3 regions of the Streptomyces sp. NPDC040589 genome follow, and region 1 is predicted to be linked to each of the others. Evidence: predicted binding sites of a transcription regulator. Region 1 holds the regulator's gene; each other region holds the start of a gene.
The links. Region 1 encodes HrcA, which represses chaperone genes, less so after heat shock. Its sites were predicted from a motif close to TTNGCACTCNGNNNNNCNGAGTGCNAA; they were not measured.

Region 1 (2,266 bases):
GGCCGTCACCGGCGCACTCCGGGCACGGCGTCGGCACCACGGTCCCGAAGCCCTGGCACTGCGGGCAGGGCCGGGACGTCATGACCTGGCCGAGGAACGACCGGGTGACCTGCGACACCTCACCGCGACCGCGGCACATGTCACACGTCTGCGCACTCGTCCCCGGCGCGGCACCCTCGCCGCTGCAGGTGTTGCAGACGATGGCCGTGTCGACCTGGATGTCCTTCGTCGTACCGAAGGCGGCCTCGTCGAGCTCGATCTCGATACGGATCATCGCGTCCTGGCCGCGGCGGGTGCGCGAGCGCGGACCGCGCTGCGACGCCGTGCCGAAGAACGCGTCCATGATGTCGGAGAAGTTCCCGAAGCCACCGGCTCCGAAGCCGCCCGCACCGCCGCCGGCGGCCTGCGAGAGCGGGTCGCCGCCGAGGTCGTAGACCTGCTTCTTCTGCGGGTCCGACAACACCTCGTAGGCGGCGTTGATCTCCTTGAACCGCTCCTGGGTCTTCGGATCGGGGTTGACGTCCGGATGCAGCTCGCGTGCGAGCCGCCGGAAGGCCTTCTTGATCTCTTCCTGCGACGCGTCGCGGCGCACGCCGAGTACGGCGTAGTAGTCCGTGGCCACTACGACTCCGCCAGGATCTGTCCGACGTACCGTGCCACTGCGCGTACCGCTCCCATCGTTCCCGGGTAGTCCATGCGGGTCGGTCCGACCACGCCGAGCTTGGCGACTGCCTCGCCGCCCGAACCGTAGCCGACCGACACGACGGACGTGGAGTTGAGTCCTTCGTGGGCGTTCTCATGACCGATACGTACGGTCACGCCCGGATCCTTCGCCTCGCCGAGCAGCTTGAGGAGCACGACCTGCTCCTCCAGCGCCTCCAGCACCGGCCGGATCACCAGGGGAAAGTCATGCCCGAAGCGGGTGAGATTGGCGGTGCCGCCGATCATCAGCCGCTCCTCGTTCTCCTCGACGAGCGTCTCCAGAAGCGTGGAGAGCACCATGGAAACCGTACCCCGGTCCTCGTGCTCGAACGCCTCCGCCAGATCCTCCACCAAACTCGGCACATCCGCGAAACGGCGGTTCGCGACACGGCTGTTGAGCCGTGCGCGCAGATCCGCGAGCGAGGCCTCGCCGAAGGGCGCCGGGCAGTCGACCACCCGCTGCTCGACCCGCCCGGTGTCCGTGATCAGCACGAGCATCAGACGCGCGGGCGCGAGGGAGAGCAACTCCACATGCCGCACGGTCGACCGGGTCAGCGACGGGTACTGCACGACGGCCACCTGGCGCGTGAGCTGCGCCAGCAGCCGAACCGTACGCGCCACGACGTCGTCGAGGTCGACGGCACCCTCGAGGAAGTTCTGGATCGCGCGCCGCTCGGGCGCGGTCATCGGCTTGACGCCGGCCAGCTTGTCCACGAACAGCCGGTAGCCCTTGTCGGTGGGGATGCGCCCGGCACTGGTGTGCGGCTGGGCGATGTATCCCTCGTCCTCGAGGGCCGCCATGTCGTTGCGGACGGTGGCCGGGGAGACGCCGAGGCTGTGCCGCTCGGTGAGGGCCTTGGAGCCGACGGGCTCCTCGGTGCCGACGTAGTCCTGGACGATGGCGCGCAGCACCTGAAGCCTGCGTTCACTGAGCATCGCGCGCACCTCCAGAAGTCGTCCGCCTGCTGCCTGCCTGTCGTGGCCTGGCACTCTGCGCGTGCGAGTGCCAGCATTCCCCGGCCCAGTGTACGGCGGTGGGGTGCACCCCCGGCAAGGCTGGTCGTGCGCTGTCGTGCCCGCGACGGGTGTCACCGCTAGCGTCGCCGTATGACGGTGACTTGGGAAGAGCTCGGGTGGGAGCGGGTGGCCGCCGGGGTCGGGCGGTGCCGGCTTCCGGTGTGGGACTGCACGGCGGGACTGGTCGCCGGTGAGGGCGCGGTACTCATGATCGACGCGGGGTCGAGCCCGGCCGAGGGCGCGCGGTTGCGCACGCAGGCGCAGTCGCTCACCGGTCACCGTGTGACGCATCTCGCTCTGACCCATCCCCACTTCGACCACGTCTTCGGCGCGGCGGCGTTCCCGGAGGCGGAGGTGTTCGGCGCCGTGGGCGTGGACGCGGTCCTCACGCGCGTGCGGGACCGCGAGGAGCTGCGCGCGGACGCGGTACGCAACGGCCTGGCGGCGCCCGTCGCGCAGGAGTCGGCGGAGCGGCTGGTCCCGCCCCGCCATCTGGTCTCCGGAGAGTGGACGCTCGACCTGGGCGGCGGCCGCCAGGTGCTGCTGG
Region 2 (2,266 bases), on a different contig from region 1:
CTGAATTCCTGCCGCGCGCCCGACAAGATGTAGCCAAAGTGTGTGCGTCTTTCGCCGCTTTTGTTCCCTTTGCGTGGCCCGACTTGCCCTGAAGTCAGGCGAATTCTCCCCACATTCCGGATCCCGCGCGTCCGGAATTCTCGTCCGATTGACCTGTTGCAGAGGGCAGTTGGACAGATACATTCGGCCGCGGTCGACGCGTTCCGGCGCACGCCCCCAATCCGTGGGGGGTGAGGTCTGACCCGGATCCGCGAAGTGCGGGTCTGTGCAAGGGCCAGTAATAGGGGAGTTAGGCATGGCTCAGGGCACCGTCAAGTGGTTCAACGCGGAGAAGGGGTACGGCTTCATCGCGGTCGACGGTGGTGCGGATGTTTTCGTCCACTACAGCGCGATTCAGATGGACGGCTACCGCACCCTTGAAGAGGGTCAGCGGGTCGAGTTCGAGATCTCGCAGGGCCAGAAGGGTCCACAGGCCGACATGGTTCGCGTCGCTGCCTGAACGCGCGACCACGACAAACCGCAAGCGGCAGGTCTTCTCTGAAGGGCCCGTACCCCCTGGGGTGCGGGCCCTTCGGCCTGTCCGGCGGCCGGCCGGGGCGAAGGGCCGACGGGGGCGAAGGGCCGGCGGGGGCGGCGGCTCGTAGAAGTCCGCCGCGCCCGGGGGCGCCCCGGTGCCCGCCCTGGTGCGGGGGCGGCGGGTTCGCGCTCCGGACCCGCTCGTGTCGGCCGCTCGGCCGCCGCCGCGAGCCGTGGGCCCAGGCGTTTCCCGGCCTCGGGCGATCCGCCGTGGCGCTGTCCGCGGCCTGCGGACGAGCCGGGCGCGCGCCGTTCGCCGGGGGCTGAGAGCGCCTCCGTATCCCGAGAGGCGCTTGCACTCGCCTAGGCCGAGTGCTAATCATTGCGTTAGCACTCTGAAGGTGAGAGTGACAACGTAAGGACCGGGTCGGTGAGGCCCGCAGGCCGGGTGGGGAAGGAACCACGAGGCTGGCGAGCCGTCCGTCGCGGGCGCGGGCGCGGTCCGAAGTAATCACCCCCAGTCCTGGAGGGACCACTTCACATGGCCAAGATCATCGCGTTCGACGAGGAGGCGCGGCGCGGCCTCGAGCGCGGCATGAACCAGCTCGCGGACGCCGTCAAGGTGACGCTCGGCCCCAAGGGCCGCAACGTCGTCCTCGAGAAGAAGTGGGGCGCCCCCACGATCACCAACGATGGTGTCTCCATCGCCAAGGAGATCGAGCTCGAGGACCCGTACGAGAAGATCGGCGCCGAGCTGGTCAAGGAAGTCGCCAAGAAGACGGACGACGTCGCCGGTGACGGTACGACCACCGCGACCGTTCTCGCCCAGGCCCTGGTCAAGGAGGGCCTGCGCAACGTAGCCGCCGGCGCCAACCCGATGGCCCTCAAGCGCGGCATCGAGCGTGCCGTCGAGGCCGTCTCCGCCGCCCTGCTGGAGCAGGCGAAGGATGTCGAGACCAAGGAGCAGATCGCTTCCACGGCCTCCATCTCCGCCGCCGACACCCAGATCGGCGAGCTCATCGCCGAGGCCATGGACAAGGTCGGCAAGGAAGGCGTCATCACCGTCGAGGAGTCCCAGACCTTCGGTCTGGAGCTGGAGCTCACCGAGGGTATGCGCTTCGACAAGGGCTACATCTCGGCGTACTTCGCGACCGACATGGAGCGTATGGAGGCCGTCCTCGACGACCCGTACATCCTGATCGCGAACTCCAAGATCTCCAACGTCAAGGACCTGCTCCCGCTCCTGGAGAAGGTCATGCAGTCGGGCAAGCCGCTGCTGATCATCGCCGAGGACGTCGAGGGCGAGGCCCTGTCGACCCTGGTCGTCAACAAGATCCGTGGCACCTTCAAGTCCGTCGCCGTCAAGGCCCCGGGCTTCGGTGACCGCCGCAAGGCGATGCTGCAGGACATCGGCATCCTCACCGGCGGCGAGGTGATCTCCGAGGAGGTCGGCCTCAAGCTGGAGAACGCCACGGTCGACCTGCTGGGCAAGGCCCGCAAGGTGGTCATCACCAAGGACGAGACCACCATCGTCGACGGTGCCGGCTCGGCCGACCAGGTCCAGGGCCGCGTCAACCAGATCCGCGCCGAGATCGAGAACAGCGACTCGGACTACGACCGCGAGAAGCTCCAGGAGCGCCTGGCGAAGCTCGCCGGTGGCGTGGCGGTCATCAAGGCCGGTGCCGCCACCGAGGTGGAGCTCAAGGAGCGCAAGCACCGCATCGAGGACGCCGTGCGCAACGCCAAGGCG
Region 3 (2,266 bases), on a different contig from region 1:
CCAGGACCCGACACGCGCGACCGGCCCTCTCGCGCGTCCGGCGCGCCTGCCGCCCGTCGTGGACCGGGTCCGCACCCGGGACCCGGTCGTCTTCCTGACCTACGACGACGGCGCCGAACGCGACCCCCGCTTCTCCGGCCTCGTCCGCGAACGGCGGCTCCCGGTCACCCTGTTCCTCACGGACAGCGTCGCGGGCCCCGGATACGGCCATCTGGCCCGGCTGCGCGCGGTCGGCGCGTCCCTCCAGAACCACACCCTCGACCACCCGGCCCTGCGCGGCCTGCCCTACGCCGGCCAGCGCGCCGAGATCTGCGGCCAGCAGCACAAACTCCGCTCCCGCTTCGGTATCCGCCCCCACCTCTTCCGCCCGCCCTACGGCACGTACGACACGACGACCCTGCGCGCCGCCGCCGACTGCGGCAGCACGGCGGTCGTCCTCTGGCGGGCGTCCCTGTCCGCCGACGGCGAACTGGCGTACTCCCACGGCGAGCCGCGCCTTGGCCCCGGCGACATCATCTCCGTGCCATCGGCCGAGACGGAGTCCCTGTCGCCGACGGAACGGACCGTGCGGCTGCTGGGCGAGATCGAGGGGCGGGGGCTGCGGGTGGGGCGGCTGGAGGACTACCTCTGACTCCCGACGCGGCCCGGCTGGGACACCCAGTCCGTCCGGCGCTTGAGGACGAGGCCGTTCGGGCCGATGCGGGGGCCTGGGGGCGGCAGCCCCCGGAGGGCCAGGACACTCACGCCGAGCACCTGTCCGGACGTACGCCGACACCAGAACCCGGCCGACGCGCCGCAGGCAATTAGCAGTCCGCTTGACCGAGTGCTAATCGCGGTCATAGTCTCGGCTCTGGCACTCCCCACTGGAGAGTGCCAACACAGCGACGGGCAGGTCCGGCACCCGCGACGACGGATCGACCTGGTCGCCACCTCAGACAGTTAACCCCGTGAGATCTCCGAAGGGGGAGGTCGGATCGTGACGACCACCAGCTCCAAGGTTGCCATCAAGCCGCTCGAGGACCGCATTGTGGTCCAGCCGCTCGACGCCGAGCAGACCACCGCCTCTGGCCTGGTCATCCCGGACACCGCCAAGGAGAAGCCCCAGGAGGGCGTCGTCCTGGCCGTGGGCCCGGGCCGCTTCGAGGACGGTAACCGTCTTCCGCTCGACGTCTCCGTCGGCGATGTCGTGCTCTACAGCAAGTACGGCGGCACCGAGGTGAAGTACAACGGCGAGGAGTACCTCGTCCTCTCGGCTCGCGACGTGCTCGCGATCGTCGAGAAGTAATTCACCCGGCATTACCAGCATTGCAGTGAACTGCGCCCCTGGCCCCCGCGACCTTATGAAGCCGGGCGTCGGGGGCGCAGTTCGTTTCACCCACGTTTTCCGAGAGGGCTGAACCGCTCCCATGGCGAAGATCCTGAAGTTCGACGAGGACGCCCGTCGCGCCCTCGAGCGCGGCGTCAACAAGCTTGCCGACACGGTCAAGGTGACGATCGGCCCCAAGGGCCGCAACGTCGTCATCGACAAGAAGTTCGGCGCCCCCACCATCACCAACGACGGTGTGACCATCGCCCGCGAGGTCGAGGTCGAGGACCCGTACGAGAACCTCGGTGCCCAGCTGGTCAAGGAGGTGGCGACCAAGACCAACGACATCGCGGGTGACGGTACGACCACCGCGACCGTGCTCGCCCAGGCGCTCGTGCGCGAGGGCCTGAAGAACGTCGCCGCCGGTGCCTCCCCGGCCGCCCTGAAGAAGGGCATCGACGCCGCGGTCAAGGCCGTGTCCGAGGAGCTCCTCGCGACCGCCCGCCCGATCGACGAGAAGTCCGACATCGCCGCCGTCGCCGGTCTGTCCGCCCAGGACCAGCAGGTCGGCGAGCTCATCGCCGAGGCGATGGACAAGGTCGGCAAGGACGGTGTCATCACCGTCGAGGAGTCCAACACCTTCGGTCTGGAGCTGGACTTCACCGAGGGCATGGCCTTCGACAAGGGCTACCTGTCGCCGTACTTCGTGACGGACCAGGAGCGCATGGAAGCCGTCCTGGACGACCCGTACGTCCTCATCACGCAGGGCAAGATCTCCGCCATCGCGGACCTGCTGCCGCTGCTGGAGAAGGTCATCCAGGCCAACGCCTCCAAGCCGCTGCTGATCATCGCCGAGGACGTCGACGGCGAGGCGCTGTCCACCCTCGTGGTGAACAAGATCCGCGGCACCTTCAACGCCGTCGCGGTGAAGGCCCCCGGCTTCGGCGACCGCCGCAAGGC

Region 2: groL (chaperonin GroEL) is a predicted target of HrcA. The motif match lies at 869-895, and genes of this name have one in related genera.
Region 3: groES (co-chaperone GroES) is a predicted target of HrcA. The motif match lies at 804-830, and genes of this name have one in related genera.

Annotation. Positions count from the first base shown of each region.
Region 1 covers NZ_JBVIWP010000003.1:606,833-609,098, reverse strand. The annotation lists gene dnaJ (molecular chaperone DnaJ) at 1-622, opposite strand, end outside; gene hrcA (heat-inducible transcriptional repressor HrcA) at 622-1,638, opposite strand; gene ACZ58V_RS15210 (MBL fold metallo-hydrolase) at 1,810-2,266, shown strand, end outside.
Region 2 covers NZ_JBVIWP010000010.1:98,367-100,632, reverse strand. The annotation lists gene ACZ58V_RS33800 (cold-shock protein) at 296-499, shown strand; gene groL (chaperonin GroEL) at 1,058-2,266, shown strand, end outside.
Region 3 covers NZ_JBVIWP010000001.1:1,131,728-1,133,993, reverse strand. The annotation lists gene ACZ58V_RS05110 (polysaccharide deacetylase family protein) at 1-631, shown strand, start outside; gene groES (co-chaperone GroES) at 977-1,285, shown strand; gene groL (chaperonin GroEL) at 1,407-2,266, shown strand, end outside.